One region of the Streptomyces sp. NPDC005262 genome, then DNA from elsewhere that is predicted to be linked to it. Evidence: riboswitches for the same ligand, from Rfam matches in the RefSeq annotation. Region 1 holds a riboswitch; each other region holds the start of a gene.
What was found. Region 1 has a riboswitch for cyclic di-AMP ahead of ACFYP5_RS03525 (NlpC/P60 family protein). Riboswitches for the same ligand answer to the same signal wherever they lie in the genome.
Positions count from the first base shown of each region.

Region 2: another riboswitch for cyclic di-AMP. It lies ahead of ACFYP5_RS31365 (transglycosylase SLT domain-containing protein); the one in region 1 lies ahead of ACFYP5_RS03525 (NlpC/P60 family protein).
Region 3: another riboswitch for cyclic di-AMP. It lies ahead of ACFYP5_RS25640 (M23 family metallopeptidase); the one in region 1 lies ahead of ACFYP5_RS03525 (NlpC/P60 family protein).
Region 4: another riboswitch for cyclic di-AMP. It lies ahead of ACFYP5_RS17125 (M23 family metallopeptidase); the one in region 1 lies ahead of ACFYP5_RS03525 (NlpC/P60 family protein).

Region 1 is NZ_JBIAKK010000001.1:799,600-807,413, forward strand. Features, by position in the region: gene ACFYP5_RS03510 (esterase/lipase family protein) at 1-230, shown strand, start outside; gene ACFYP5_RS03515 (M23 family metallopeptidase) at 534-2,048, shown strand; gene pcrA (DNA helicase PcrA) at 2,134-4,587, opposite strand; cyclic di-AMP (ydaO/yuaA leader) riboswitch at 4,846-5,012, shown strand; gene ACFYP5_RS03525 (NlpC/P60 family protein) at 5,011-6,177, shown strand; gene ACFYP5_RS03530 (hypothetical protein) at 6,273-6,626, opposite strand; gene ACFYP5_RS03535 (NlpC/P60 family protein) at 6,983-7,814, shown strand, end outside.
Region 2 is NZ_JBIAKK010000017.1:79,595-87,408, forward strand. Features, by position in the region: gene dacB (D-alanyl-D-alanine carboxypeptidase/D-alanyl-D-alanine-endopeptidase) at 1-1,420, opposite strand, end outside; cyclic di-AMP (ydaO/yuaA leader) riboswitch at 2,940-3,125, shown strand; gene ACFYP5_RS31365 (transglycosylase SLT domain-containing protein) at 3,130-3,897, shown strand; gene ACFYP5_RS31370 (GMC oxidoreductase) at 4,184-5,827, shown strand; gene ACFYP5_RS31375 (carboxymuconolactone decarboxylase family protein) at 5,831-6,310, opposite strand; gene ACFYP5_RS31380 (dihydrodipicolinate reductase) at 6,307-7,386, opposite strand; partial or broken gene ACFYP5_RS31385 (MFS transporter) at 7,572-7,769, opposite strand.
Region 3 is NZ_JBIAKK010000011.1:163,481-171,294, reverse strand. Features, by position in the region: gene ACFYP5_RS25655 (DNA topoisomerase (ATP-hydrolyzing) subunit A) at 1-2,361, opposite strand, end outside; gene ACFYP5_RS25650 (M16 family metallopeptidase) at 2,586-3,965, shown strand; gene ACFYP5_RS25645 (M16 family metallopeptidase) at 3,992-5,374, shown strand; cyclic di-AMP (ydaO/yuaA leader) riboswitch at 5,581-5,751, shown strand; gene ACFYP5_RS25640 (M23 family metallopeptidase) at 5,764-6,582, shown strand; gene ACFYP5_RS25635 (GntR family transcriptional regulator) at 6,795-7,511, shown strand; gene ACFYP5_RS25630 (HPr family phosphocarrier protein) at 7,725-7,814, opposite strand, start outside.
Region 4 is NZ_JBIAKK010000005.1:412,124-419,937, forward strand. Features, by position in the region: gene ACFYP5_RS17090 (FAD-binding oxidoreductase) at 1-1,279, opposite strand, end outside; gene ACFYP5_RS17095 (sulfite oxidase) at 1,429-2,583, shown strand; gene ACFYP5_RS17100 (SHOCT domain-containing protein) at 2,619-3,035, opposite strand; gene ACFYP5_RS17105 (hypothetical protein) at 3,197-3,418, shown strand; gene ACFYP5_RS17110 (SPFH domain-containing protein) at 3,493-4,689, shown strand; tRNA gene ACFYP5_RS17115 (tRNA-Met) at 4,807-4,880, shown strand; gene ACFYP5_RS17120 (PP2C family protein-serine/threonine phosphatase) at 5,119-6,303, shown strand; cyclic di-AMP (ydaO/yuaA leader) riboswitch at 6,552-6,704, shown strand; gene ACFYP5_RS17125 (M23 family metallopeptidase) at 6,716-7,814, shown strand, end outside.

The sequences.
Region 1 (7,814 bases):
CCGGCTGCCGGACCCGGTTCGTGAGTTTCTGGAGCGAGCTGGACCAGGTGATCGTCCCGGCCGAGGCGGCCTGCATCGACCATCCGGATCTCGACGCCCGGAACGTACGCGTCAGTGGGATCGGCCACCTCGCACTGCCGGTCCACCCGGCGGTCGCCGCCGGGATCCGCCAGGCGCTCGAGTCCCCGGAAGCGGCCCCCGGACTCGCGGGTACCGCGTCGGTGGCCTGAGCAGGACCGGAATCCTCACCGCGCAAGGCCGCCACGCCGCGATGAGAGCGACGAGGGTCGTTCATCCGCGCCCTGGGCCGCCCGGGCAGGGCTCATAAATAGAACGCGTTTCGAACATAGAGCCAAAGCTCTGTGCACAGTCCGTCGAAAGGCGGCCGATTGCCCGTTTCCTGAGCGGCTAAAACCTGACGAAGATTGTCGCCGTCGCATACCGGCGGGTACAGTCGCGGCCACTGCTTTCCCCCTGGGATCCCCCACCGGACCCAGACCCAAGGTCCTGCTGCCGAGGCGAGAGAGAAGTTGGTGAACGACCAGCACCCCCACGCCGGGTATGTCGGTTACGACAGCCACTCCACGGGCAGCTTCGACAACGACCCGCTCTTCGGCTCCCTCCCGGGCAGCTACGACGGCACGTACGACACCACCGGCTACAGCAGTGGTTACGACGGCGGTTACGACGCCGGACAGGCCGGATACAGCGGCCATTACGACTCGAGTCAGTGGGACACCGGCGCGCATCAGACCGCCGCGTACGACCCCTATGCCGCCTACGGGACCCAGCAGCCGCAGCAGTACGCCACGACCGCGACCTGGATGCCGGATGCCGGCGGCATTCCCGCACAGGGCGGCGCCCCGGATTCGTCGGGCCAGTGGGGCACCAACGGCTGGTATCAGGACGGCCAGTGGGCGACAGCCGGGACGGCCGCCTACGACACCGGTGCGTACGACGCCACCGCCTGGAACACCGGCGCCACGCCCGAGCACGATCAGCAAACCGCGCAGACCACGCACAGCGCGCACGAGTCGTACGAACCCGAACAGACTGCCCACGGCGCCCAGGAGTCGTACGAGGCGCATGAGTCGTACGAGACGGACGCGGACCAGGGCTCCTACGATCCGTACGAGCCCTACCGCACCGCCGAGTTCAGCCTGCCCGACACGGACCCGGCCGGCGCCACCGACATCGTCGACGACAGTGACGGCAACGACAGCGATGGCCTCGACACGGACCGCGCGGCAGGCCGCAGCGACGACGCCGCCCGTCCCGTGAGCCGCCCCAGCACCCGTGGTGGCAGCCGCAGTCGGCGTCGCAGCCCCGCGAAGCGTTCCGCACTCCTCACCGTCGCCGTTCCGTCCGCCTGCGTGATGAGCGTCGCCGGTATCGCCGCCGCCTCCGTCGGCGGGCTCGGCAGCGGCGAGGAGAAGGACGACACCATGTCGATGGCGGCCGCCGACCCCGGCACCGTCAAGCCGGTCGCCGCCAACAACAAGCTGGACACCCAGCTCGCCAACCTCAGCGCCGACGCGGAGAACTTCGCCGACCGCGCCAGCCGTACCCAGGAGCGCATCGACCTGAAGGAGCGGCAGGCGGCCGAGAAGAAGAAGCGCGAGGAAGAGGCCGCACGCAAGGAGGCTCTGCGGCCCAAGTTCCTCCTCCCGGTCGCACAGCACGGCCTCAGCGCCTACTTCGGCCAGGCAGGCGTCAACTGGATGTCCGTGCACACGGGCATCGACTTCCCCGTCTCGTACGGCACTCCGGTGATGGCCGCGACGGACGGCACCGTACGCACCCAGTGGAACAGCGCCTACGGGAACATGGCCATCGTCACCATGGCCGACGGCACCGAGACCTGGTACTGCCACCTCAGCAGCACCAAGATCCGCTCGGGCCCGGTCAAGGCCGGTGAGGTCATCGCGTTCTCCGGAAACTCCGGTAACTCCACGGGCCCGCACCTGCACTTCGAGGTCCGGCCCGGTGGCGGCGCGGCCATAGACCCGCTGCCCTGGCTCCGCAGCCACGGCCTCGACCCGACCTGAGCGGCCGCAAGGATCCACGGCGAGAGGTGACAGGCGCTCCACCGCCCCGCCACCACCGCCGTCACTGCCCCCAGGGGCGTCCTGCCTAGAGCTTCTCCACCGGCGCGTACCGCAGCAGCAGCTTCTTCGGCCGTTCGTCCCCGAAGTCGACCGTCGCCTTCGCCTGGTCGCCGATCCCCTCGACCGCCGTCACCGTGCCGAGCCCGAACTGGTCGTGCGTGACCCGGTCCCCGGCCACCAGCGTGATCGTCGGCTTGTCCGAGGTGCGCCTGGTCGCGAAGCCCGAGGGGCCCGAGCGTGAGCGCGACGAGGACAGCGACGACGTGATCCCCGACGTCGGTCCGGCCGGGGCCGCCATCGGTCCGGTCCGCTTCCATTGCAGATGCTGGTCCGGAATCTCCTCGAGGAACCGCGACGGCGGGTTGTACGACGGCTGCCCCCACGCACTGCGCATCGCCGCCCGGGTCAGATAGAGCCGCTCACGGGCCCGGGTGATCCCGACGTAGGCGAGGCGCCGCTCCTCCTCCAGCTCCTTGACCTGTCCCAGCGCACGCATGTGCGGGAAGACGCCGTCCTCCATCCCGGTCAGGAACACCACCGGGAATTCGAGGCCCTTCGCGGTGTGCAGCGTCATCAGCGTGATGACGCCGGAGCCGTCCGTGTCCTCGTCGGGGATCTGGTCGGAGTCGGCGACGAGCGCGACCTTCTCCAGGAATTCGGCGAGCGTGCCCGCACTCGCGCCTTCCCCTGTGTCGGACTCTCCCCGCTCCTGCTCGAACTCGAGCGCGACGGCGGCGAGTTCCTGAAGGTTCTCGATGCGGGTCTCGTCCTGCGGGTCGGTGGAAGCCTGGAGTTCCGCGAGGTAGCCGGTCCGCTCCAGGACCGCCTCCAGCACCACGGCGGGGCCGGCGCCCGACTCGACGATCGTGCGCAGCTCCTCCATCAGCGTGTTGAACCGCTTGACTGCGTTGGCCGAGCGGGCCGCCATGCCGTACGCCTCGTCGACGCGGCGCAGCGCCTGCGGGAACGTGATCTTCTCGCGCAGCGACAGGGCGTCGATCATCGCCTCGGCGCGGTCGCCGATGCCGCGCTTCGGCACGTTCAGGATGCGGCGCAGCGGGACGGTGTCCTCGGGGTTGGCGAGGACCCGGAGGTAGGCCAGGATGTCCCGGACCTCCTTGCGCTCGTAGAAGCGCACGCCGCCGACGACCTTGTAGGGCAGGCCGACGCGGATGAAGATCTCTTCGAAGACGCGGGACTGCGCGTTCGTCCGGTAGAAGATGGCGACATCGCCCGCCTTCGCGTCGCCCGCGTCGGTCAGCCGGTCGATCTCGTCGGCGACGAACTGTGCCTCGTCGTGCTCGGTGTCGGCGACATAGCCGGTGATCCGGGCGCCCTCGCCCGCGTTCGTCCAGAGGTTCTTGGGGCGGCGGCTCTCGTTGCGTTCGATGACCGCGTTGGCCGCGGAGAGGATCGTCTGCGTGGAGCGGTAGTTCTGCTCCAGCAGGATCGTCGTCGCGTTCGGGTAGTCCTCCTCGAACTGGAGGATGTTGCGGATGGTCGCGCCACGGAAGGCGTAGATCGACTGGTCCGCGTCACCCACGACGCACAGCTCGGCGGGGGCGTCGGCCGGTCCGGCCGGGCCCACCAGTTCGCGTACGAGCGTGTACTGCGCGTGGTTGGTGTCCTGGTACTCGTCGACGAGGACGTGCCGGAAGCGGCGGCGGTAGTGCTCGGCGACGTCGGGGAACGCCTGGAGCAGATGGACCGTCGTCATGATGATGTCGTCGAAGTCCAGTGCGTTGGCCTCGCGCAGCCGGGACTGGTACATCGCGTAGGCCTGGGCGAGCGTCTTCTCGAAGCCGTCCGCGGCCTGCCCGGCGAAGGTCTCCTCGTCGATCAGCTCGTTCTTCAGGTTCGAGACCTTCGCCGTGAACGACTTCGGCGGGAAGCGCTTCGGATCGAGGTCCAGATCGCGGCAGACCAGAGCCATCAGCCGCTTGGAGTCGGCGGCGTCGTAGATCGAGAACGACGAGGTGAAGCCGAGCTTCTTCGACTCGCGGCGCAGGATCCGTACGCACGCGCTGTGGAACGTCATGACCCACATGGCGTTGGCGCGCGGTCCGACGAGCTGTTCGACGCGCTCCTTCATCTCGCCCGCGGCCTTGTTGGTGAAGGTGATCGCCAGGATCTGGCCGGGGTGCACCCCGCGCTCGGCCAGCAGATGGGCGATGCGGTGGGTGAGCACCCGGGTCTTGCCGGATCCGGCCCCGGCGACGATGAGCAGCGGCGACCCTGCGTGCACGACGGCGGCGCGCTGCTCGGTGTTCAACCCGTCGAGCAGGGCGGCGGCGTCGATGACGGGGCGGTGGGCGCCGTCCCGGTAGTACGCGTCCCTGGGCGGCGGGGGCGCGTCGAACACGCCCGCGAAGAGGTCCTCCGGCACCGCCTCGGGTGCGGAGTCCTCGGGGGGCGGCGGGGGCTCTTCCTCCGAGTGCTGGAGGCCGGCCAGGAAGCTGTCGTCAAAGAGGCTGCTCATCGCTTGACGAGTCTAGGCCGCCGCACCGACACCGTGCGGCCGCATGGCGAACCGCACCCGGCGCACGGGCACATACGGAGACCGCGCACCCACACCGCGTAAGCGAAGAGAGGGGCGCCCGGCCCGCACGCCCGTCCCTGTCGCCAAGGTCACGAAAATGTATCGGGCATATCGAACATCAACCTTCACAGCAGCACCACGGGTTGGCTAGCGTGCTCGGTCGGGCGGCCCGTACCCCCTGAGGCGAACCACGCCGAGCGGGCTCCCACGCCGAATCCGGCCTGCCCTCACGGGAGTTCGGAACCGGGGACCCACACGCACCACCGGGGTGAATCGGTCCATATCTCTACATACGGACCGTAGGGCAGCCTTCCGTTCCGCCCGAACCCGACAGCTAACCCGGTAGGCGGTCCACGGAAGGAGATGCCGGCCTTGGCGTCGCATCGCAAACCGCGCACCCGGGTGCGCTCCACCACGCCCGCCGTCGGGCTCACGACGGCCGCCCTGGCAGGTGTGACGCTGCTCTCCACACAGAGCGCCACGGCCGCCCCGGCCTCGCCGAAGCCCAGCATCGAGGACGTACAGAAGAAGGTCGACGACCTCTACCGGCAGGCGGGTACCGCGACCCAGCAGTACAACCAGGCGAAGGAGGCCTCCGCCGCACAGCGGGGCAAGGTCGACGCGCTGCTGGACGAGGTCGCAAAGCGTGCCGACAAGCTGAACGATGCGCGCAGGGAGCTCGGCAACTACGCGGCGGCGCAGTACCGCACCGGCTCCATCGCACCGAGCGCCACCTTCTTCCTGGCCGATGACCCGCAGTCGTACTTCGACGAGAACCAGCTGATGGCCCGGATGGCGGGCCGGCAGCAGAAGGCGGTCACGGACTTCCGTACGCAGCAGGCCGCGACGTCGAAGAAGCGCGCCGAGGCGGCGAAGAGCCTGGAGACGCTCACCGAGTCGCAGGCCACGCTGCGGACCAGCAAGGAGAACGTCCAGAAGAAGCTGGGCGAGGCCCGCGTGATGCTGTCGAAGCTGACGGCCGAGGAGAAGGCGCGGCTCGCGGCGCTGGAGCGCAAGAAAGAGGCGGAGGCCAAGCGCAAGGCCGAGGAGCTGGCCCGTCAGCAGGCAGCCGCCAAGGCCGAGGCGGACCGCAAGGCCGAGGAGGCCGCGCAGCAGGCCGGATCCGGCGGCGACACGGGAACGGGCGCCGGCACGGGGACCGGCTCGGACAGCAGCGCCACCACGAAGGCCGACAAGGTCCTCGCCTTCGCCCGAGCCCAGATAGGCAAGCCGTACGTCTGGGGCGCGACGGGTCCCTCGTCGTACGACTGCTCGGGGCTGACCCAGGCCGCCTGGAAGGCGGCGGGCGTCGACATCCCCCGCACCACCTGGGACCAGGTGGAGATCGGCACGCGGATCGCGACGGCGGATCTGCAGCCGGGCGACCTCGTCTTCTTCTACGACGACATCAGCCACGTCGGCATCTACAAGGGCGACGGCATGATGATCCACGCTCCGAAGCCGGGCGCGAACGTCCGCGAGGAGTCGATCTACTACATGCCCATCTACGGCAGCGTGCGGCCCGCGTAGCCGCGGCCCCGGACAGCGACGAGCCCCCGCCGGAAGGATCCGGCGGGGGCTCGCGCCATGAGGGACAGGGACCGGCCCGGGCGGCAGCGGCCGGCTCAGGTCCAGAGCGTCGCGATGAAGATGTTGGCGACCGTCAGCCCGCCGACCGCCGCGAAGACGCCCTTCTCGACCTTCTCCTCGTCCCGCTTGACGTACACCAGCGCGAGGATCACGACCAGGACCGCCAGCTTCACACCGATCTTGATGTTGTTGACCGGCTGGTCGTCCGCCTGGTTGAGCCCGACCAGTGCGATGCCGGTGACCAGCATGGTCAGCGCACCGTGCAGCATCGCCGGGACGAAGCGGGCCGTCCCCGCACCCATCGCCTTCATCTGGGTCAGGAAGCCGCCCAGGAGTGCGGCGATACCGATGATGTGCAGCGCGACGAAGACATTGATGAGTACGTCCATGGGGCCGCAGCCTAGCCGGGGCCGCAGCACGGCCCTCCGGCGAGGTGGGGGCTCCTAGACGTTTCACTTGCATCTGTACCAATTGCCTTACTCTGGTGCGTTTTCTCCGATCACTTGATGACATCGCCTCGCCAAATTCGGGCAATAGCCGTCATTACGACTCTTCGGCGTGCCCCGGGTTTAGCGTCCCTATCCAGGTGACCGGCTTCTCCGACGCTCCGCACCCGGGCGGCGGTCCGGTCACCCCGCCGAAGAGTCCGGCGGCGCGCGGCTCCCCCTGCCGGCGTCGCCGTCGGACCTCCGCGGGCCCGCCGGTAGGCCCCGACGGGCAGTCGACAGCGAGGAGCCCCGCCCCCGTGGCAGCGCATCGGAAACCCAAGCAGCGCCCGTGTACCGGCTCTGCTGCCCGCACCGCAGCCACCCTCGCGTTCGCCGGGGCCGCAACCGCCGCCGCCCTGCCGGGTGCCGCACACGCCGACCCGCAGCTCACCCCCGCCCAGGTCAAGGCCAAGGTGGACCGGCTCTACCACGAGGCGGAGGTCGCCATCGAGCAGTACAACGGCGCGAAGGAGAAGGCGACCGCCACCGCCAGGTCCCTGGGCGCGCTGCGCGACGAGGCCGCCCGCAGGACCGAGCGCCTCAACGCCTCCCGCAACGCACTCGGTTCGCTCGCCGCCGCGCAGTACCGCACCGGAGGCATCGACCCCGCCGTACAGCTGGCGCTCTCCTCCGACCCCGACGACTACCTGCAACGGGCCTCGTACGTGGACCGCATCGCCGACCGGCAGGCCACCGAGGTCTCCAAGGTGCAGCGGCAGGTCACCGAGATCGCCCAGCTGCGCGCCGAGGCGAAGGAGGAACTGGCGGCACTGGGCACCCGCCAGGCCGAATTGAAGAAGCACCGCACGACGGTCAGGGCCAAACTGGCCGACGCCCAGCGGCTCCTGGACACCCTGTCGCCCGCGCAGCGCGCCGCGTACGAGCAGTGGGACACCGCACGCTCCGCCGCCGGCCACGCCGATCGCAGCAACCGGCGCGCCGGCGCCGCGCAGGCGGCCCCCCACGCCCGCGCCGCGGAGGCCGTCGCGTTCGCCTACGGGGCGCTGGGCAAGCCGTACGTCTGGGGAGCGACCGGTCCGGCCTCGTTCGACTGCTCCGGGCTGACCCAGGCCGCCTGGCGCTCCGCCG
Region 2 (7,814 bases), on a different contig from region 1:
CATCCTCGATGCTCTTGACCGAGCTCGCGACGTAGTTGTTGCTGACGAAGCTGAAGACGAGCTTCCGGCCGTCGGCGTCCGTGACATAGCCGGAGAGTCCCGACACACCGGTCAGCGAGCCGGTCTTGCCGTGGAGATTGCCCGCAGCCGAGGTCCCGCACATGCGAGAGCGCAGCGTTCCGCCGGTCATCCGGTCGGACACGCAGGCGATCGGCAGGGCGTCGTACCACTCCTGGAACCACGGTTGATGGCGTACGGCGACCAGAAGTTCGGTGAACTGCTGGGTGGACACCGCGTCCATCCTCGACAGGCCGGAGCCGTCCATCTGGCGCAGGGCGGCGGGGTCCAACCCGAGGGTACGCAGGTGGTCGGCGATCGCCGACAGCCCGGCCGACCAGGTGCCGCTGCCCTTCACCTCGTAACCGATGGTCTTGACCAGCACCTCGGCATGGTTGTTGTTGGACAGCTTCAGAAACGGCGTCAGAAGATCCTTGAGCGGCATCGACGGATGGGAGGCCAGAGTCGTGGCACCCTGCGGAACGGCCTTGCCCACCACCGTCCCTCGGGTCACCTTCACTCCGTGTGCGGCCAGCGCGTTCGCGAAGACGGCGGCCGCATAGCCTGTGGGCTCCCAGACACTGGTCCACGACGTGGCGGGTGCGCTCTGGACGGGGATCTTGCCGCTGACCACGATGGTGTTGCTGCCGTGCATGCGATCGACGGTGACCGTACGACTCTCACCGGCGGTGACCGTGGTGGCACGGTTGTCGATGCGGACGTAGTCGTTGGACGGGGTGATCTTCACCGCGGGCGCTTCGCCGGGCGCGGAGCCCGGGGTCACCGAGAGGAGCACGGTGCCCGAGTCGTAGTCGGTGTCCGGGGCCACCGTCAGCGGCGAGATCTGCGACGAGTAGTAGGCGGACTCGTCGTCGGCCGCCCAGGACGCGCCGAGCCGGCTGCTGTCGAACCGGGTGTCGTCAGCGACCAGGCGGCCGGTGATCCTGCGGATCCCCGAAGCGGCGATCGTGGCGGCCAGCCGGTCGTAGTCCTCGGCCAGCATCGTGGGGTCGCCGGTGCCGCGAAGATACAGGTCGCCCTGGACCACGGACCCGTGACGGGAGCCGTCAGCGAGTACATCGGTGCTGAACCGGTAGTCGGGGCCGAGCAGCGCCATGGCCGCGGTCGATGTCAGAAGCTTGGTACTGGATGCGGGTACCAGGCGGCCGTCGCCGTTGCGTTGGTAGAGCGTCTGCCCGGTTTCGGCGTCGCTGACGACGACTCCGACCTGAGCGCCGTCCAGCCGGGTGTCGCCGAGAATCTGGTCAAGGGTTTGCGACAGGCCGGGCGCCGGGGAGTCCGCCCCGGCCGGAGCTCCTGAGGTGGCGGTGAGGGCCAGGCTCGCGGCGACGGCCCAGAGCAAGGCCCGATGACGGAATCTTCGATGAATCGTTGGCATGCGCATGGAAAGAGATCATCAGGCATCCGGATCCTCGGCGGAAGCCTTACGTCGTCCGGATCCTGGGGCAACCGGGCCCGGGTGGCAAGTGGTGGCGGCCCGGCAGGACACCTGGCGGCTGCCGCGACCGGTACAGCTCCCCGTTCATGCACTGAACATGGCCGATCCGGAGGGCATCTGATCCTGATTCAGACGACATTCGCTGATTCGATCGGTCCGGAATGGATCTTTCCCCGACTTCGTCGCGACGCACCTGTTGCGCGACGTAATTCTTGCCGGACCGAATCGATTACGAGGGCCGCGCAACGTGGTAACGCATCAGGCGCCAAGAGGTGCGCGCGAACTCATGCTGATCTGCAGGGTCTGATTCAACACGGCGTCCCCTCCGAGGAATCGGTCGAGTCGGACTGGATTGTGGGTGGAAGGAATCGAGTGGTGGAATGCACGCCTCTCGACTCCGCGGCCACTTCGCCTTCTTCCAGTGATCGCATTATCAACGCAGGGCGGCAAGTGGGGCGTTGCCGTACTGCTTTCGGAGCAGGCGTGCGCACCGCTGGTTTCGATGCGCAGGATCAGGACGGGTTCGTATGAGCAGCCGAGGCGCTGACTGTCATGAGGGCTGTCCCGCAATGCCGGGCCAAGATCTTCCTGTATTGCTGCGGCCTGCCGTGTGACCGATTCCTGCTTCCTCTGCGAACCGGAGGGGCCCGAGGGGTACTCGTCCGAAGAGCACGAAGAGAGATCTTGCGAATCCCGCCCGCCTTGCCGAGAAGCTGAAGAAGATCGATCCGGCAGCCTTCGACAGCTGACCGAGCGATGGCGATCACGGTGCGCCACGTCCGGACGGCTGGTATCCAGCGAGCCGGTGGCCGGGCGACGCTGCGCGGCGACAGCGGCACGGTGATCAGCACCCGGGCTCTCCGCCGTCATCGCGTGGCTTGTGCTGCCGGACGGCCCCGGTGGGTGGTCGGGGCGTTTGCGCACCATGACGGCCATTCCGATGGCGTACGGCACCCCCCGCGCCGTGGGGGGCGTCCTTCGCGTGAACCTGCGGGACCGGGCCGGTGGGCGACCCCTCGTGTGCCGCATCCGGTCGAGACGCGTGACACGCTGCCGCCGCCCGTGGAGGGGGCACCCGCCGCCCCGACCTGTCGAAGACCCCTCAGCAGCACACCAATGTCTTGAATGTCTGAATTTCGGCAATCGAGATGAATTGCTCTCTTTGCTGATGAATGAATGACCTGCACAGGTCGAGACCTTGCCTGCTGGGGAAATCGGTCATTTCGGACCAAGTGGTGAGAGTCACTTTCCGGGCCCGCGGACGCGGCGGCGTACTGCCCGGTTCCCTTCTGCGCCAAGAGATTTGGCTTCGCGGGCGAGGGTGAACTGCGAATAATCCCCCGACTCGATCTTGTAAATGAATTGTGATCGAAAAGTGGGGGCTTGTTCCGGCCGGAGTTTCTCGCTTACGGTCACCGTCAATCCGGATGGAACGCCGAATCCTGCCGCCGTCCGGGAATCCGACCACTCACGTACGGCAGGAGCGGGGGACCCAGGTAAGCAGCCGATCCGGTATCCGGAACGGCTAGGGGTGAAGTCGTATTCCCATACGGCCAGGCAACTCCAGCCTGAACCCGACAGCTCACCTCGTAGGCGACGGAGAGGAATGCACCATGCCCGCAACGGGTAACCACCGTCGTCGTAAGTCCAGTTCGCTGACTCGCGGTTTCATCGCCGTGAGCGCGGGCGGAGCCGCTCTCGCACTCCCCGTGATCGGTGCGACCACCGCCTTCGCGGCGCCGGCGCAGTCCGTCGCCGCCGTCACGAAGAATGTGGCGCCCGCTGCGGCCCCGGCAAAGGGAATTGCCGCCGCGAAGGCCGCGCCCACCGTCTATTCCGTGATAGCCGGTGACACCCTTTACAAGATCGCCGCTGGGCAGTCCGTGACGGGCGGCTGGCAGCAGCTGTACCAGGACAACCGCGAGGTCATCGGAGCCAACCCTGCCCTGATCCACCCGGGCATGAAGCTGACCATCGGTGCCAAGGCCGAGGCCCCGGCCGCCGACCCCAAGCCGGCCGCGAGCAGTGCCGCTCCTGCCACCACGAAGCCCGTGACCTACACGAACGACCTCGATGGCTGGATCAAGGAGTCGCTGGCTGTCATGGCGCAGCACGGCATCCCCGGCAGCTACGACGGCATCCACCGCAACATCATCCGCGAGTCCTCGGGCAACCCCAAGGCCATCAACAACTGGGACTCGAACGCCGCCAAGGGCACGCCGTCCAAGGGGCTCCTGCAGGTCATCGACCCCACGTTCAAGGCCTACCACGTGTCCGGCACGTCGATGGACATCTACGACCCGGTCGCCAACATCACGGCTGCGTGCAACTACGCCGCGGCCAAGTACGGTTCGATCGACAACGTGTTCGGGGCGTACTGACACGCAGTTGTGTTGATGCCGGTTCCGGATTGACGGGTGGCGAGGGTCCGAGGGGGCCTCGCCACCCGTTCCCGTCTCTGCCCGATCAGGGGCATGGTCCGGTCGCGACCGAAACCCCGGCGTCGTTGCCGGTGTCCGGCATGGTGTTCCGTCGTCCGCAGCCGGCGCAGGGCGTGGTGTATCCGGGCGCGCCCCGAGCGGCACAAGTTACCCACGGGTATGTAGTGACTTGACGCGCGAACGGCAGTAGAACCAGTTTCACTCTGTCGAGAGTGAGGCGTGTCACATGAGTGACTCTACCATGCATGATGCAGGCCACGAGGGCATTTCTCGTCGAAGATTCATCACAGGAACCGGTTCTATTTTAGGTACCGTGGCCCTCGCGGGTCACAGCACCCCGGCCCGGGCCGGGACCGGCTCCGCAGCCGCTCCGATCGACTCCGGGGCCCATGTTCCGGCCCTCGTGATCGGCACCGGATACGGCGGATCCGTCGCCGCTCTGCGTCTCGCCCGGTCGGGCGTGGACGTGCACATGATCGAAATGGGCATGGCCTGGGACACCGCCGGTCCGGACGGCAAGATCTTCGCCAACACGACCTCCCCGGACAGCCGGTCGTACTGGCTCCGTACCAGGACCAAGCAGCCCCTCAGCAACTTCCTCGGCTTCCCCATCGACAAGGACGTCACCCGCAGCACCGGGATCCTCGACGCCGAGGAGTTCAGCGGGATCACGGTCTACCAGGGGCGCGGCGTCGGCGGCGGCTCGCTGGTCAACGGTGGCATGGCCGTCACCCCCAAGCGCGAGAACTTCGCAGCCGTGCTCCCGTCGGTGGACGCCGACGAGATGTACGGGATCTACTACCCGCGCGCCAATGCCGGCCTCGGGGTCGGCACCATCGATCCCGCCTGGTTCGAGACCGCCGCGTGCTATCAGTACGCCCGGGTCGGGCGTAAGCACGCCCAGCGTGCCGGCTTTCCGTTCGTCTTCGTGCCCACGGTGTACGACTGGGACTACATGAAGCAGGAAGAGGCCGGAACCGTTCCCAGGTCGGCGCTGGCCGGCGAGATCCTGTACGGGAACAACTACGGCAAGAAGTCGCTGCAGAAGACGTACATCGACCGGATCAGGGCCACCGGCAGGGTCGTCATCTCGCCACTGCACAAGGTCACTTCGGTCGCACCGGCGACAGGCGGCGGCTACACGGTCGTCATCGACCAGATCGACACCGGCGGTGCCACCACGGCCACCAAGACCGTGACCGCGGACCGGGTGTTCTTCGCGGCCGGCAGCGTGGGCACCAGCAAGCTGCTGGTCAAGCTGAAGGCCACCGGCGCGCTCCCCGGCCTGAACGACGAGATCGGCAAAGGGTGGGGCGACAACGGCAACGTCATGTGCGGCCGGGCCAACCACCTGTGGGACCCGACCGGCAGCCTGCAGGCTTCCATTCCCACGGGCGGTATCGACAACTGGGCCGCCGGTGGCGCGTTCGCCGAGGTCGCCCCGCTGCCTACCGGGATCGAGACGTTCGCCTCGTTCTACCTGTCCATCACCAAGAACCCGAACCGGGCCGAGTTCGCCTGGAACGCCGCGACGGGCAAGGTCGACCTGAACTGGCAGACCGCCTGGAAGCAGCCGTCCATCGACGCCGCCAGAACGATCTTCGACAGGATCAACCAGAAGGAGGGGACGATCTACCGGACCGATCTCTTCGGTACCTACAAGATCTGGGGCGACCACCTCACGTACCACCCGCTCGGCGGCGCGGTGCTGAACCGGGCCACCGACAACTACGGCCGCCTGCACGGCTACTCCGGCCTGTACGTCATCGACGGCTCGCTGATCCCCGGCAACACCAGCGTCAATCCGTTCGTCACCATCACCGCGCTTGCCGAACGGAACATCGAGAAGATCATCGCCACCGACCTGTGACGATCAACGGCCGGGCAGCGCGCACACGGTGTCGAGGCCAAGCACATGGTTGAGCCGGCCGAACGCCAGCCATGACCCGATGCTCATGCTCAGCTCCACGACCTCGAGCTGGCTGTAGTGCGCGCTCATCCGGGACCAGAACGCTTCGTCGAGGTTGTGGTGATCGAGGGCGTACCGCTCGGCGTATTCGGCGGCCAACCGGGTCCGGTCGTCGAAGACGTCGGTGGTACGCCACTGGGCCACCGCGTCGGCGAAATCCTCCTCGACCTTCAGGCCGTCCCGTTCGGTCCGCCAGTCGAGACAGAAGACGCACCCGTTGATCTGGGCGATCCGCAACCGCGCGGCTTCGAACTCGCGCAGTCCCAGGGTCGTATGGGCGTACACCGCCAGCGAGAAGTTCGATGCGGCGGTCCCGATCCCGGGCACCATCTCGCCCCACACGTATTCGATCGCGTCCTTGCCCTCGGGGATGTCGATGTTCATGGTTGTCTCCTTCCGAGCCTGCCGGCTGCGGGGCGCAGCGGGACGTCGAGAGCGTCGTAGAGTCCTGGTTCCGCGTTCACGAGCCAGTCGATGGCGCTCACGAGCCGGCCCACCGCGGTGGCGTTCCCGCCCGCGGATCTGTTCTCACCCTCGTCGGTGGCCTCGACCGTGACCTCGATGCGGGGGCGGCCCTCGATGATCACTCGATGCGCGCCGTCGCCGTCGGGCGGCGTCGGCCAGTCCGGTGCGCAGGAGGGGTGAATGCGCGTGATGTGCTCGATGACGATGCGGGGTTCGCCGCCGACGATGCCCTGCACTTCGAATCGCACCGCGCCCTGGGTGCCGGCCTCGAACGTGCCCATCGTCCTGGTGCTCACCGTCGCGTCGAGCGGGCGTCGGACCAACGTCTCCCGGATGTCTTCGAGTTCGGCTCCCAGGGCCCTGGCCATCAGCCGTATCTGCCCACCCCACACCATGGTCGGGACGGTCGGCGCGAGCATCAGTGGCTCGTAGTCCATCGGCTGGCCCATGCCGACCAGGTACCGGACCGATTCCTCCTGTTCGTAGGTGGAGTAGTCGAAGATCTCCTGACAGCGGATCGCGTCCACAAAGGTGCCGAGTCCGCTGATCAGCAACGGGAGTACGTCATTGCCCCAGCCGGGATCGACACCGGAGACGAACAGCGAACCGCCACCCTCCGCGATGGCCGCCAGCACCGGATCCCGCAGCTCCGGCGGCGCGCCCAGCTGGTCGTACAGGGCATACAGCGCGGGGGTGACGACAACGGCCCCCGCCCGGATCGCCCTGTTGATGTCGGCGAGGGCGTCGTCGGGGCGGATGTCGCCGGACGCGGCGTACACCACGGCCCGGGGGCCGGTGGCCAGCACGGCACCGATGTCGTCGTTCGTCACGACCCCCAGCGGACGACCGAGCCCACCGAGCTGGCCCGCGTCACGTCCCACCTTGTCCCGGTTGTGGACCAGCACGGCCGTGAGCTCGAGCGCGGGATGGGCATCGACGGCGCGGATCGCGGCGCGGCCGACGTTGCCCGTACCCCAGACCACCGTGGAAATCATGCGCGGAGGGTAGCGAGAGGACCTATCACTTCCTAGTGCCGTGACGCGACGAGTTCGCCGGGCGGGGACAGGGGAGCCGGCCCCCACCGGGCCGCGGCTCGGGCTGCGCCCGCTACGTCGTCAGGACACCGGATACACCGCGGCACCGGGTGTCCTGTGCGCCGGGCTCGCGTGGTTGGTTGCGGTCATGCGGCCTCGGCCTCCAGACGGCCGGGAGCGGTGTGCGGCGAGCGGAGTATGCGGGCTGAGCACGCGGCCACGACGCAGAACCCGAGAGGCAGCAGAAAAGTCAGGTTGAGCGGCATGAAATGCGTCATCGGTCCGATGACGGCGGGGCCGGCGAGCATGCCGAGATAGCCCAGGCCGGCGACGCGCGAGACATTCTCCAGCCGCCTTGCAGTGGGCGGTGGGGGTCCGGGCGGATGATC
Region 3 (7,814 bases), on a different contig from region 1:
CGTGCCGTTCTTCTGCGCCGCCCGCGCCGGCATCGCACCCGCCCAGGCGAACACCAGGACGTCCTCGCCCTTGAGGAACCGCTGACAGCGCACCCCACCGGTGGCCCGGCCCTTGCGCGGATACTGGTCGAACGGCGTGAGCTTCGCCGTCAGCACCGAGTCGTCCAGCGTGCCGTGCGAACCCGCCACCGTGAACACCATCGCGTCCACCGCCGGATCCACCGCACCGAACGAGAGCACCTCGGTGCCCGCCGCCAGCTTCACCCCCGCCATGCCGCCGGCCGGCCGGCCCTGCGGCCGCACCTGCGCCGCCGGGTAACGCAGCAGCTGTGCGTCGGACGTGATGAAGACCAGGTCCTCCTCGCCGGTACGCAGTTCGGCGGCGCCGACGATCCGGTCACCCTCCTTGAGGGTGATGACCTCCAACTCGTCCTTGTTGGCCGGGTAGTCCGGCACCACCCGCTTGACGACCCCCTGCAGGGTGCCGATCGCCAGGCCGGGCGAGGACTCGTCGAGCGTGGTGAGGCAGACGACTTCCTCGTCGTTCTCCAGCGTGAGGAACTCCGAAACCATCGCCCCGCCCGAGAGATTGGGCGCCGCGTGCGTGTCCGGAAGCCGCGGCAGATCGATCACCGCGAGCCGCAACAACCGCCCGGTGGACGTCACCACACCCACATCGCCGCGCGCCGTCGCCGGCACGGCCGACACGATCACATCGTGCTTGGCCCGCTTTGCGTCCTCGTCGAACGCGATCGGGTCGCCGGTGGCCGTACGGGCCAGCAGACCGGTCGAGGAGAGCAGCACCCGGCAGGGGTCGTCCGCGACCTCCAGCGGCACCGCGGCGACCTGCGCACCGGCCGACTCCAGCAGCACCGTACGCCGGTCGGTGCCGAACTTCTTGGCGACAGCGGCCAGTTCGGTGGAGACCAGCTTGCGCAGCTCGGCGTCCGATTCGAGGATCGCGGTCAGCTCGTCGATCTCGGTGTTGAGCCGGTCCCGCTCGCTCTCCAGCTCGATCCGGTCGAACCGGGTGAGCCGGCGCAGCGGGGTGTCCAGGATGTACTGCGTCTGAATCTCGCTCAGCGAGAAGTGCTCGATGAGCCGCTCCTTCGCCTGCGCCGAGTTGTCACTGGACCGGATGAGCCGGATGACCTCGTCGATGTCGATCAGCGCGACGAGCAGGCCCTCGACCAGATGGAGCCGGTCGCGACGCTTGGTGCGGCGGAACTCGCTGCGGCGTCGCACCACGTCGAAGCGGTGGTCGAGATAGACCTCGAGGAGCTCCTTGAGGCCCAGCGTGAGCGGCTGCCCGTCGACCAGCGCCACATTGTTGATGCCGAAGGACTCCTCCATCGGCGTCAGCTTGTAGAGCTGCTCCAGCACGGCCTCGGGAACGAAGCCGTTCTTGACCTCGATGACCAGGCGCAGGCCGTGCTCGCGGTCGGTCAGGTCCTTGACGTCCGCGATGCCTTGGAGCTTCTTCGCCGAGACCAGGTCCTTGATCTTGGCGATCACCTTCTCCGGGCCGACGGTGAACGGCAGTTCGGTGACGACCAGGCCCTTGCGGCGCGCCGTGGCGTCCTCCACGGAGACGGTCGCACGGATCTTGAACGTGCCGCGGCCCGCCGCGTAGGCGTCCTTGATGCCGCCGAGGCCCACGATCCGGCCGCCGGTCGGCAGGTCCGGACCGGGAACGAACCGCATCAGGGTCTCCAGGTCCGCACCCGGATGCTTGATCAGGTGGCGGGCGGCGGCGATGACCTCGCCCAGGTTGTGCGGCGGCATGTTGGTCGCCATACCGACCGCGATCCCGGACGAGCCGTTGACCAGGAGGTTCGGATACGCGGCCGGGAGGACGACCGGCTCCTGCTCCTGGCCGTCGTAGTTCGACTGGAAACCGACGGTATCCTCGTCGATCGACTCCGTCATCAGCGACGTGGCGTCGGCCATCCGGCACTCGGTGTACCGCATGGCGGCCGGCGGGTCGTCGTTTCCGAGCGAACCGAAGTTGCCGTGTCCGTCGACGAGGGGGAGCCGCATCGAGAACGGCTGAGCCATCCGCACCAGCGCGTCGTAGATCGACGCGTCGCCGTGCGGGTGCAACTTGCCCATGACCTCGCCGACGACGCGGGCACACTTCACATACCCGCGGTCGGGGCGCAGCCCCATTTCGTTCATCTGGTACACGATGCGGCGGTGCACCGGCTTCATGCCGTCGCGGGCGTCCGGCAGGGCCCGTGAGTAGATCACCGAGTACGCGTACTCGAGGAAGGAGCCCTGCATTTCGTCGACGACGTCGATGTCGAGGATCTTCTCCTCGAAGTCGTCCGGCGGCGGGGTCTTCGTACTGCGGCGGGCCATCGCTGCTGCGACTCCTTCACAGATCTGTTCGGGCAACCTCTGGTTCTGACGCGGACCATTGTGGACCGCCGCACTGACAACCCCGACCTCGACCCGTCTCTAGGGGCCGTCCGGCGCTCTTTCACGCGAACTTCCACGGCACGGGAACTTCGCCAGGTGTCGGTCCGCTTGCTTACAGTGGCAGGTCTCGCAGGAAATCCAGTATCGCGATCGAAGGGACGTACATGCCCATGGGTCACACGGCCACAGCCCAGGCCGGCTCCGGCGGCTTGACAGCGACCGAGCACCGCCTGGCCAACGGCCTGCGCGTGGTGCTCTCCGAGGACCATCTGACCCCGGTCGCCGCGGTGTGCCTCTGGTACGACGTCGGTTCGCGCCACGAGGTCAAGGGGCGCACGGGTCTGGCTCACCTCTTCGAGCACCTGATGTTCCAGGGCTCCGGACAGGTCAAGGGGAACGGACACTTCGAACTGGTGCAGGGGGCCGGCGGCTCGCTCAACGGGACCACCAGCTTCGAACGCACCAACTACTTCGAGACGATGCCCACGCACCAGCTGGAGCTGGCCCTGTGGCTCGAGGCCGACCGGATGGGCTCACTGCTCGCCGCGCTCGACGACGAGTCCATGGAGAACCAGCGGGACGTCGTCAAGAACGAACGCCGCCAGCGCTACGACAACGTGCCGTACGGCACGGCGTTCGAGAAGCTGACCGCCCTCGTCTACCCGGAGGGCCACCCGTACCACCACACCCCGATCGGCTCGATGGCCGACCTGGACGCCGCGACGCTCGAGGACGCACGGACCTTCTTCCGTACGTACTACGCGCCCAACAACGCGGTGCTGTCCGTCGTCGGCGACATCGACTCCGAGCAGACGCTCGCCTGGATCGAGAAGTACTTCGGCTCCATCCCGTCCCACGACGGCAAGCAGCCGCCGCGCGACGGTGCGCTCCCCGAGATCATCGGCGAGCAGTTGCGCGAAGAGGTCCGTGAGGAGGTCCCGGCGCGGGCGCTGATGGCCGCCTACCGGCTGCCGCACGACGGTACCCGGGAGTGCGACGCCGCCGACCTCGCGCTGACCGTGCTGGGCGGTGGCGAGTCCTCCCGGCTGCACAACCGCCTGGTCCGCCACGACCGGACAGCCGTGGCGGCCGGATTCGGGCTGCTGCGGCTCGCCGGTGCGCCCTCGCTCGGCTGGCTGGACGTGAAGACGTCCGGCGGGGTCGAGGTGGCGCAGATCGAGACCGCGGTCGACGAGGAGCTGGCCCGGTTCGTGGCCGAGGGGCCGACGCCCGAGGAAATGGAGCGCGCCCAGGCCCAGTTGGAGCGCGAGTGGCTGGACCGGCTCGGCACGGTCGCGGGCCGTGCCGACGAACTGTGCCGGTTCGCCGTGCTGTTCGGTGACCCGCAGCTCGCCCTGACCGCCGTACAAAGGGTGCTCGACGTCACCGCGGAGGAGGTCCAGGCGGCCGCCAGGGCCCAGCTTCACCCCGACAACCGGGCGGTGCTCGTCTACGAGCCGGTCGAGTCGGCCGAGTCCACCGATGGGGCGGCCGTCGACGAGACGGACGCCGACACCGACGCGCACGAAGGGGCGGACAAGTGACCGACGCTGCCGCGACTGGAGTATCGATGGAGTACCACCCGCAGCCGACCCCGGGCACGGCCAGGCCCTGGGCCTTCCCCGCACCTGAGCGCGGCGCCCTGCCCAACGGGCTCACGGTGCTGCGCTGCCACCGCCCCGGTCAGCAGGTCGTCGCGGTGGAGATCTACCTCGACGCCCCGCTGGACGCCGAGCCCGAGGGCCTCGACGGCGTGGCCACGATCATGGCGCGGGCGCTGTCCGAAGGCACCGACAAGCACTCCGCGGAGGAGTTCGCAGCCGAGCTGGAGCGCTGCGGGGCCACCCTCGACGCGCACGCCGACCACCCCGGCGTCCGGGTCTCCCTCGAGGTCCCGGTCTCCCGGCTGGCCAAGGCGCTCGGTCTGGTCGCCGAGGCGCTGCGGGCACCCGCGTTTTCCGACAGCGAGGTCGAGCGGCTGGTACGCAACCGGCTCGACGAGATCCCGCACGAGCAGGCCAACCCGGCCCGTCGCGCCGCCAAGCAGCTCTCCAAGGAGCTCTTCCCGGCCACCGCGCGGATGTCGCGCCCGCGCCAGGGCACCGAGGAGACGGTGGAGCGGATCGATTCCGCGGCCGTCCGCAGCTTCTTCGAGGCCCATGTCCGCCCGTCCACGGCGACCGCCGTGGTCGTCGGTGACCTCACCGGCATCGACCTGGACGCGTTGCTCGCCGACACCGTGGGCGACTGGTCCGGGAACAGCGCCGAGCCCCGGCCGGTCCCGCCGATCACCGCCGACGACACCGGCCGGGTGGTCATCGTCGACCGTCCCGGAGCCGTGCAGACCCAGCTGCTGATCGGCCGCATCGGCGCCGACCGGCACGACAGCGTGTGGCCGGCCCAGGTCCTCGGTACGTACTGCCTGGGCGGCACGCTCACCTCCCGGCTGGACCGGGTGCTGCGTGAGGAGAAGGGCTACACCTACGGCGTACGGTCCTTCGCGCAGGTCCTGCGGTCGTCGGCGCCGGACTCCGCCTCCGGGGCGACGGGCGCCGCGATGCTGGCCATCAGTGGTTCGGTCGACACGGAATCCACCGGACCGGCGCTCGGCGACCTGTGGACGGTCCTGCGGACGCTGGCGGCCGAGGGACTGACCGACGCCGAGCGCGAGACGGCCGTGCAGAACCTCGTGGGTGTCGCCCCGCTGAAGTTCGAGACGGCGGCGTCGGTCGCGGGCACGCTCGCCGACCAGGTCGAGCAGCACCTCCCGGACGACTACCAGGCGCAGCTCTACGCCCGGCTCGCCGAGACCGGCACGGTCGAGGCGACCGCGGCGGTGGTCAGCGCGTTCCCGGTGGACCGTCTGGTCACGATCCTCGTCGGCGACGCCGCGCAGATCGAGGAGCCGGTCCGGGCGCTGGGGATCGGAGAGGTGTCGGTCGTCACCGGCTGACGTCACGGACAACCGCATATCTGGACAAAGGGAGACCCCACGAGTGACTTCTCGTCGGGGTCATCCCTTTTGTCTGATTTGCTGCATATGGGGCTGTGTGCCCTGTGGGATGTGCTACAAAGCGCCCTGTCCGTTTGGTGAATGAAAGTCCCCCCGCTTAGCGTCGGCAGCGCTGTCCGTCACCCGTATGCCGCATCCGCGGCGCCGGTCAGCTATCGCCGAGTCCCCGTCAGGCGCGAGCCTGGGGAGCCGGGGACCCACGCAGTCCCTGGGGTGAATCGGATGCCTGCGCGCCTCTTGTGGGGCTCGCGGATCCGTAGGAGACCTTCCTGCTCCGAACCCGTCAGCTAACCCGGTAGGCGAGAAGGAAGGAAAGGACCAGCCACTTCATGGCGTTCACCCGCCCCACCGGGAAGCACCGTGCCCCGAACCGTCTGACGCGCAAGAGCGCGCAGATGGCCGGCATCGCAGCTCTGGCCACCACCGGCGTCATCGGTGGGCTGGCCTCTCCGGCGCTCGCCGCCGGCACCGAAGCCCCCTCCGTCAGCGAGACCGGCCTGAACCAGATCATCGCCATCGAGGGCACCCTCGCCGACCAGGTGGCCACCCAGGCAGACGTGCAGAAGCGCCAGGCCGAGGCCGCCGCCAAGGTGAAGGCGGCCGCGAAGGCCAAGGCCGCGGCCGAGGCGAAGGCCGAAGCACGCGCCAAGGCGGCAGCCAAGGCCAAGGCCGAAGCGCGCGCCAAGGCGGCCCGCGAGGCGAAGGCGCGCGCCGCCCGTTCCGCCGAGCGCACCCGCCTCGGTGCCTTCCAGCTCCCGGTTGCCGGTTCGTACGTCACCACCGGCTACAAGTCCAGCGGCTCCCTCTGGTCCTCCGGCCGCCACTCGGGCATCGACTTCCACGCCGCCTCCGGCAGCTCTGTCGTCGCCGTCGGCGCCGGCACGGTCGTCGAGGCCGGCTGGGGCGGCGCGTACGGCAACAACATCGTGCTCCGGATGACGGACGGCACCTACACCCAGTACGGCCACCTCTCGTCGATCGGCGTGTCGGTCGGCCAGAGCGTCGGCGCGGGCCAGCGGATCGGTTTCTCCGGCTCGACCGGCAACTCCACCGGACCGCACCTCCACTTCGAGGCCCGGACCGCACCGTCGTACGGCTCCGACATGGACCCCGTCGCGTACCTGCGCGCCCACGGCGTCACCGTCTGACCGACGCAGCACCTCCGAAGGCCCCGGCTTCCCGCCGGGGCCTTCGGCGTACCCGGACCGTCCCCCGCCGGAGGCGCTTGCCGAACCGTCCTCGGACCAAAAGATATTCATGGATTTCGGCCCGGCGTCGGAAATGCAGCCGCATTGCAATAGAGTCACGGAACAGGCGTCGATCGGCCGCGTTCCGCGGGGATTAAGGCGGAGGTTCGGACATGCGCATTCCGGCGCATTCGGTATGCACGGCAATCCGTGACGACATCGTCTCCGGTGTCTTCGAACGTGGCAGCAGACTCACCGAGGAACTGCTCGCACGCCGTTACGGGGTGTCCCGCGTCCCGGTACGGGAAGCGCTGCGCACCCTGGAGTCCGAGGGTTTCGTGGTCACCCGTCGGCACGCCGGCGCCTGTGTCGCCGAGCCCACCGAGCAGGAGGCCGCCGACCTGCTGGAGGTCCGGATGCTGCTGGAGCCACTGGGTGCGGCGCGCGCCGCGCAGCGTCGCACCGAGGCACACCTCAAAGTCCTCCGCGGCCTGGTCAGGCTCGGTCAGGAGCGGGCCAGGCGGGGCGAGGGCGAGGATCTGCGCTCACTGGGGGGCTGGTTCCACGAGACGCTCGCCCAGGCCTCCGGCAGCCCAGGGCTCATCGCACTGCTCACCCAGCTGCGGCACAAGATCGCCTGGATGTACGCGGTCGAGCAGCCGGCCCGCCCCACCGATTCCTGGGCCGAGCACGGGGCCATCGTGGACGCGGTCGCGCGCGGTGACGCGGAACGGGCCAGGGCGCTGGCCGCGCAGCACGCCGAGCGCGCCACCGCCGTGCACCGGCTGCGGCGCGCGGACCGCGTCCCGGGCCGTGCGCCCGCCCCGCCGCGGCCCGGCCGGGTGAGAACTTCGCAACATGCCGTAAACACCGCGAGCGGCCGGCATTAACACATGCGCCGTATACAAAGAGATGTAATTCGGTGGGGCTTTGTTTCGGCTGCCCGAATTCACTCCGGAAACCTCGGGAACCGACTTGGGAGTGGGCTCGGTGATCGGCGCGGCTCGCGGCTCGCGAAAACGAAAGAGCCGCGGCCCCGGTCAAAGGTGCCGCGGCTCTGCCGCAGAAATACGTCCGGCTGGGACGGGTCGGGAGGTCTGGAATCAGACGGTCTCCGGGAGCTCGTCGAGCCCCTCCGCGACCAGCCGCGCGAGCCGGTCGAGCGCGGCCTCGGAGTCGTCCGCCTCGGACGA
Region 4 (7,814 bases), on a different contig from region 1:
CCTTCACCCGGTCCTGCGTCTCACCCGCGCCGATGAAGTTCACGTACGTACCGCCCATCGAGTGCGGATGCAGCTCCTCCCAGTAGTCCACGCACCACTGCCTGAGTCTCTCGGCGCTGTCCGGGTCCGGGTCGATGCCCGCGATGACACCGGACCAGACCGCGTCCCGGTAGGCCCAGGCCGTGTCGTCGGGGCCCAGCCGGTGGGCGGCTCCGTCCACCGGGTACAGATGCATTGTCGACAGATCGGTGGGGAGGTTCTCGGCGTACTTGGTGTGTACGTCGACGGCGCCGTCCGTGATCCGGTCGAAGAGGTTGCCGCGCCAGTACCACTGCAGACCGGCCGGGAGCAGGTCGTCGAACATGCCCTGCAGTGCGAGGTACGGCATCGGTGCCGTGAAGTGGAAGGCCGGCGGGCCCGGTTCGTTCACGACCTCGAGGGTCGCTTCGAGGAGATCGGGGTCGCCGGTCCAGCACCAGACGACGCCGCACATCTTCTGGCCGTGCAGCTCCTCCGGGAACGGCGGGCCGGGTGGCACGCTGAGCGCCGCGAAGAAGCCGTTCAGTTTTTCGGGCGCCTGCGGCAGGAAGTCCCGGTACCACTCCAGGACTTCGCGGGTCCGGTCGACCGGCCATACGGTGATCGCCACACCCACGGTGTCCACCGGGTGCAGCCGGAAGCTGAACGAGGTGACGACGCCGAAGTTCCCGCCGCCGCCCCGCAGCGCCCAGAACAGATCGGCGTTCTCGCTCTCGTTCGCGGTGACGAAGCTGCCGTCGGCCAGTACGACGTCCGCCGCGAGCAGGTTGTCCACCGTCAGGCCGTAGCTGCGGGTGAGATAGCCGTGGCCGCCGCCGAGGGTGAGGCCGCCGATGCCTGTGGTGGACTGAATCCCGGCGGGGGTGGCCAGCCCGAAGCCGTGGGCGGCGTGGTCGAGGTCGGCGAGCCTGCTGCCGCCGCCGACGCGGGCGGTACGGGTGCCCGGATCGATGTGCGACCAGCGCATGGGCGACAGGTCGAGGGTGACGCCGTCGTCCACCAGGCACAGTCCGCCACCGCTGTGTCCGCCGCCCCGGACGGCGAGTTCGAGACCTTCGGCGCGGACGAAGCCGACCGCGGCCATGACGTCCGCCGCGTCCGCGCACCGCACCACGGCAGCCGGACGCCGGTCGATCATGGCGTTGTAGACCGTGCGGGCCTCGCGGTACTCCGGGTCCCGCGGGCCGATGACCGGGCCGCGCAGCGCGGTTCGCATCGCTTCGAGAGTGGTGCCGTCCATGGTCGTCTCCTTGCCGGGCGCGCGGACCGCCGATGCCTCCACGCTCCCGCCCGGCGGGGGGCCGTGCAATCGCCCGGGGCCGCGCAAAGAGCGACATGCGGTGCAGGTGAGCGGTGGGCGCCGGACGCCGGCGGGCGCACCATGAAGCCATGGACGAAGGCCCAGGGCCTTTTACCGACGAGCTCAGCCCACCGGGGCGCCTCGCCGGGCCCGGCGAGGACATCAGCCCGGAGGAACTCGCCCTCGCGGCGCGCAACCACGGACTGCCGCTGGAGGCACTGCGCCACGACCTCACCCCGCTCGGACTGCACTACGTACTCGTCCACTACGACATCCCGTACGTCCCCGACGCCTCCGCCGCGCGCTGGCAGCTCACCGTGCACGGCCGGGTCCGCAGACCGCTGGCGCTGGACGTGGCGGCCCTGAGGTCGTTCCCGGCCGTCACCCTGCGCGTCACGATGGAGTGCGCGGGCAACGGCCGGGCCCTGCTCGCACCGCGCCCCGTCAGCCAGCCGTGGCTGGTCGAGGCGGTCGGTACGGCGGAGTGGACCGGCGTGCCGCTGCGGCTGCTGCTCGCCGAGGCCGGAATCGAGCCGGACGCCGTCGAGGCCGTCTTCGGCGGGGCCGACCACGGGGTCGAGCGGGGCGTCGAGCAGGACTACCGGCGGAGCCTGCCGCTGGACGTGGCGACCGGAGACGACCCGGAAGTGCTGGTGGCGTACCGGATGAACGGTGGGCCGCTGCCGCCGCAGCACGGCCATCCGCTCCGGCTGGTGGTGCCCGGGTGGTACGGCATGGCGCATGTGAAGTGGCTGCGCGAGATCCGGCTCACCGGCACCCCGTTCACCGGATTCCAGCAGGCGACGGCCTACCGCTACCGCCAGGAGCCCGGTGATCCGGGCCGGCCCGTCACCCGGATGGCCCCCAGGGCGCTGATGGTCCCGCCGGGGTGCCCGGACTTCATGTCCAGGATCCGTTTCGTACACCCCGGCCGCGTTCTGCTGGAGGGAAGGGCCTGGTCGGGGTGGCCGCCGGTCACCCGGGTCGAGGTGACCACGGACGACTGCCGCTCCTGGTGCGACGCCGAACTCGCCCCGCCGGACAGGGGCGGGGCGCACCCCTGGGCCTGGCAGCGGTGGCAGTCGACGTGGACGGCCACGCCCGGAAACCATGTCCTGGCCGCCCGCGCCACCGATGCGGCAGGCCGGGTCCAGCCGCTGGCCCAGCCGTGGAACCGCGGCGGCTTCGGGAACAACCGCATCCAGCGGATCCCGGTCCATTGCGGGCCGGGACAGCTGGGATGAGGAGTACGGCCCAGGGGCCGGAGGGGTGACGCGGCTCAGATGAGGAGCTTCGTCTTCGCCTGCCGGTACTCCTCTTCCGTGATGGCGCCCCGGTCCTTGAGGTCGGCGAGTTTCGCCAGCTCCTCGACGCTGCCGCGGCCCTTCGGCGGGCCGCCGCCCGTGTCACCGGCGACTGCGGCCTCGCGCACGTACGCCTTGAAGGCGGCCTCTCTCTCCTGGGCCTCCTTGAGGTCGCGCTTCCCCATGGATCTGCCGCGCACGATCACATAGATCAGGACACCGACATACGGCAGCACCAGGGCCAGGATGAGCCAGCCCGCTTTGGCCCAGCCCCCCAGGTCGTCGCTGCGGAAGATGTCCGCGATGACCCTGAAGAGGAGGAACAGCCACATGATCCAGAGGAAGAACCAGAGCATGGTCCAGAACAGATTGAGCAGGGGGTAGTCGTCCATGTTCGGCTCCCTGGCCGTCGCTGTGGCGCAGCGTCGAATGTCTGAATTCTCAATCAGTCATACCACCACATATAGGCGCCTGCTCGTCGTCGTTCGAGGCCGTTCCTCAAGGGGTGGTGCGGAGTACCTTGGAATCATGAGGGAGGCGTGGGCGAGGGCGTATGAGAGCCGTGGATGAGTCCGCCCTGAGCCCGGTCGGGGCGATCGGGCGCGTGACCGTGCCGATCCCGCAGGACGGCCCGGGCGAAGTGCTGGTGGCCGTCCGTGGTGGGTCGGAGGCATACACCGCATGGTCGACGACGTCGATCGACCGGGACGAACGTGTGGTCGTCGTCGACTCGGTCTCGGCGCGCAGCGTGATGGTCGAACGGCTGCCGGCCTGAAGGCAGGAAGCGGAGCCGCGACCCGACGCCAGGGACGAACGCCGATGAAATGACCTAACGGCAGGAGTTCGCTCATGTTGTTCTGGCACGTTCCCGCGCCCAACGAGGCGATGCTCATCTCCGGATCGAAGCGGCAGACGCAGGACACCCAGTTCCGGATCGTCACCGGCCACGGCAGTTTCGTCGTACCCGTGAAGCAGAAGGCGCGCATGCTCTCCCTGGCGCTGCGCGAGGCCGAGATCACCGAGGACTGCGTCACCCAGCAGGGCATCCGTCTCAACGTCCGCGCAGTCGCCGTCTTCAAGGTCGGTGACGACGCCGTCTCCATCGCCAACGCCGCCCGCCGCTTCCTGTCGGAGCAGGAGCAGATGGAGGAACTCGCCGGCCGGATCTTCGCCGGTCACCTGCGTTCCATCATCGGCGGGCTGACCGTCGAACAGATCATCCGGGAACGGAACCGGGTCTCCCAGGAGGTCATCGCGGGCAGCCACGGCGAGATGGAGAAACTCGGCATCGTCGTGGACGCCCTACAGATCCAGGAGATCGACGACGCCACCGGCTACATCAACAACCTCGCCGCCCCGCACGCGGCAGCCGTCGCCAGCCAGGCCCGGATCGCCCAGGCCAGGGCCGACCAGGAAGCGGCCGAGCGCGAGCAGCAGGCCGCGGCGCTCAAGGCCGAGTACGAGCGGGACACCGCGATCAAGCGGGCCGGCTTCCTCGCCGAGACCGAGCAGTACAACGCCCGCGCCGCCCAGGCCGGACCACTGGCGCAGGCCAGGGCGTCGCAGGAGGTCATCGAGGAGCAGACGGCTCTGGCCGAGCGGCAGGCCGGGCTGGCCGCACAGCGGCTGGAGGCGGAGGTCAGGCGTCCGGCGGACGCCGAGGCGTACCGGCAGCGCACGCTCGCCGAGGCCGCCCGTGACCGGGCGAAGTTCCAGGCCGACGGCAACGCGTACACCGAACGGACCCTGGCCCAGGCGCAGGCCGACGCCAACACCGCCCGCGCCGCCTCGCTCCGGGACGGCAACCAGGAACTGATCGCGGCCAACCGCATCGTGGAGAACCTGCCGGCGCTGGCCGACGCGGCCGCCCGCGGGATGAAGGGGGCCGACCTCACCGTGCTCAACGGCACCAGCGGGGTCAATGAGATGGCGGCGGGTGTGGTGGGCCAGGGGCTGGCCATTCTCCACTCGCTCCAGCGCAGCGCGAGCGCGGGGAAACCGGCGGTCGACGCGAAGCGGGCGCCACACATCACCGACTCGAACTGACCCGGGCGGGGCCGGGGCGGGAACGCTGCGGGAAAGGCGCCCGGGCCGCTCGATCGGGCAGCCATTCCATTGGTGGTCAGCAGTCCGTTCCTGATGGCGTAGAGTTGTGTTCACCGACGCGGGGTGGAGCAGCTCGGTAGCTCGCTGGGCTCATAACCCAGAGGTCGCAGGTTCAAATCCTGTCCCCGCTACTGAAGGATCAGGCCCGGCACGCATTGAGCGTGCCGGGCCTGATTCGTGTTTTCCGTCCCCCCTTTGGCCGACGAGGAGTCGCCGCGCGACGCCGCTGCGGCAAGCCTGGGAAGCGGGGCGCGTGTCCGCAGCCGTGCGCGTGCAGGTCAGGACAGCCGTGCGTGCACGGGCAGGAGACCACAGGGCGCACCGCCCAGGACAGCACAGGGCGCGCCGGGCAGGAGACCACAGGTGGGGATGGCGAAGGAGCTGCGCGGGGGGCGGGCCCGGGGGCGTGCCGTGGTGCGCGGCTGGGCCTGGTGGTTCGTGCGTGCGCTGCCGTTCCTGATGATCGTCGGTGGGCTCGTGTTCGACTACCTCAGCCCACCGCCCTTCACCGCCGTGCCGATGTTCGTGGCCGCTCCGTTGATCGCCGCACCGTTCTTCTCGCTGGCCAGCACCGTCCGTATCGGCGTTGCCGCGATTCTCTCGATCGTCGTGCTGCGGACGTCCGGCGGCACTCTGCGGGATGTCGTGCCGTCCATCGAGCTCTCCACCGTGATCACGGTCTCGGCCCTCGCCGTCGTCATCAACCAGGTCGTACGCCGCGGCAACGAGCAGCTGGCTTCGGCGCGGGTCATCGCGGAGACCGCCATGCGGGCCGTGCTGCCGATTCCGTCCGAGCGGATCGGGGGACTCCATGTCGCCGCGCGGTACGAGGCGGCCCAGGCGGACGAATTCGTCGGTGGTGACCTGTTCGCCGTGGCGGAGAGCTCGTACGGGGTACGGCTCGTGGTCGGGGACGTGCGGGGCAAGGGGCTCGAAGCGGTCGGGACGGTGGCGGTGGTCATCGGCGCGTTCCGGGAGGCCGCCGAGCAGGAGGACTCGCTGGAGGGCGTGGCGCGGAGGCTCGAGCGGGCGCTGGCGCGGGAGGGGGCGAGGCGGGGCGGGATCGATCCGGTCGAAGGGTTCGTCACCGCCGTGCTCGCCGAGATCCCGCCCGGCGCGGCCGAGGTGCGGATCGTCAACCGCGGCCACCCCGAGCCGCTGCTGCTCCACCCCGACGGCTCACTGGACGTGTTGGTGCCGACAGTGCCCGCGCTGCCGCTCGGCATGGACCTGGGGGTGTGGACGGACCGGGCCGATGCATGGGAGCTGGCCGCCGGGATGACGCTGCTCGCATACACGGACGGACTCTCCGAGGCACGCGACGCCCAAGGCGTCTTCTACGATCCGGCGGTCCGGCTGCGTGGGCGGATCTTTCCCGAGCCCGAGGAGCTGTTGTCCGCGCTGGCCGACGACGTACGGCTGCACACCGGTGGCAGGTCCACCGACGACATGGCGCTGCTCGCGGTCGCACGCCCCGCGCGGGGGCAGCCGAAGCGGCGCAGGACTGTGAAGATCGTGGGCCGGGATGTGAGTGAGGCAGGGGCGAGTCGGTGAAGGGGCTTCGCAGGACGATGCCACCGTGCGTAATCGAAAGGCATCACTCCGCATAACATTTGACGCAACGTCAGAAAACGAGTATGGGCTGAGTGGTGATCAACTCGCCCGTTTCCGCCCGATTGTGTCCCGGAAAGTCCAGGCCAAAGCCGTTAACGATCAGTGGGAACGGCTTGGAATCGGACCCGTCCGTCTATTAACGTTCGATAACGCAGCGCGGTTGTCCCAGCCGTCGTCAGTGGCGGCACCGTGCGCAAGCGCCGAATTCCGCAAGGGAACCGGGGAACCACCTACATGGGGTGAATCGGACACCTGTGTCTCGTGAGAGACAGAGGGATCCGTAGGAGACCTTCCTGCTCCGAACCCGTCAGCTAACCCGGTAGGCGAGAAGGAAGGAAAGGAGTGCGCCCCCGTGGCGTCCAACAAGCCTGCCCCCGAAGCCCCCTCCCGGTTCGGATCCGACTTCACGACCGAGTACGGAACCGAGCAGCGAACCGATTTCGGCGCCGAGTTCACCACTGAGTTCGCGACCGACGGTTTCGGTGAGACCGACCGGGCGTGGGACGAATGGAACCCGACCGAGGAGTCCGTCCGCCCCGTACGCGGCAGACACCGCGTCGTCAAGCAGCGCAACGGGCTCGCCCGCAGCTCCACGGTGCTCGGCGTCGGCGTCATCGCGGCCGTAGGTGCGGGTGGCATGGCCACCGCGCAGAGCAAGCCGCCGGTCTCCATCTCCCTTCCCGACTCCCTCGCGGACAACCTCCCCGACGCCAAGTCCCTTCCCGGCGTGGGCGCCCTGTTCTCCGACGAGTCCGCCACCGACCAGGCGAAGTCCGTGGCCGCCACCGCCCCGCTCACCAGTGCCGGCATCACCACCGCCGAGGCCGAGCAGGGCACCACCGACGCCGGTGAGGCGCTGCGCGCCCGCATCCTTCAGCAGGCCGAGCAGCAGCAGAACGCTGCCGAAGCGGAGATCAAGGCCGCTGAGGAGAAGGCCGCCGCGGAGAAGGCCGCCGCCGAGGCCAAGGCGAAGCAGGACGTCGCCGAGGCCAAGGCCGCCGCCGAGAAGAAGAAGGCGGAGGAAGCGGCGAAGGCGAAGGCCGAGGCCGCGCGGCTGGCCAAGCTCGCCGCCTCCTACGCCATCCCCACCTCCTCGTACACGATCACCTCGACCTTCGGTGAAGCCGGTTCGATGTGGTCCTCCGGCTACCACACCGGCCTCGACTTCGCGGCGCCGACCGGCACCCCGATCAAGGCCATCCACACCGGCACCATCAAGTCGGCGGGCTGGTCCGGTTCGTACGGCTACCGCACGGTCCTGGAGCTCGAGGACGGTACGGAGCTGTGGTTCTGCCACCAGTCGTCGATCGACGTCAGCGTCGGCCAGAAGGTCACCACCGGTGACACCATCGGCCGTGTCGGAGCCACCGGCAACGTGACCGGACCCCACCTCCACCTGGAGGTCCACACCCCGGACGGCACCGGCATCGACCCGATGACCTGGCTGCGCG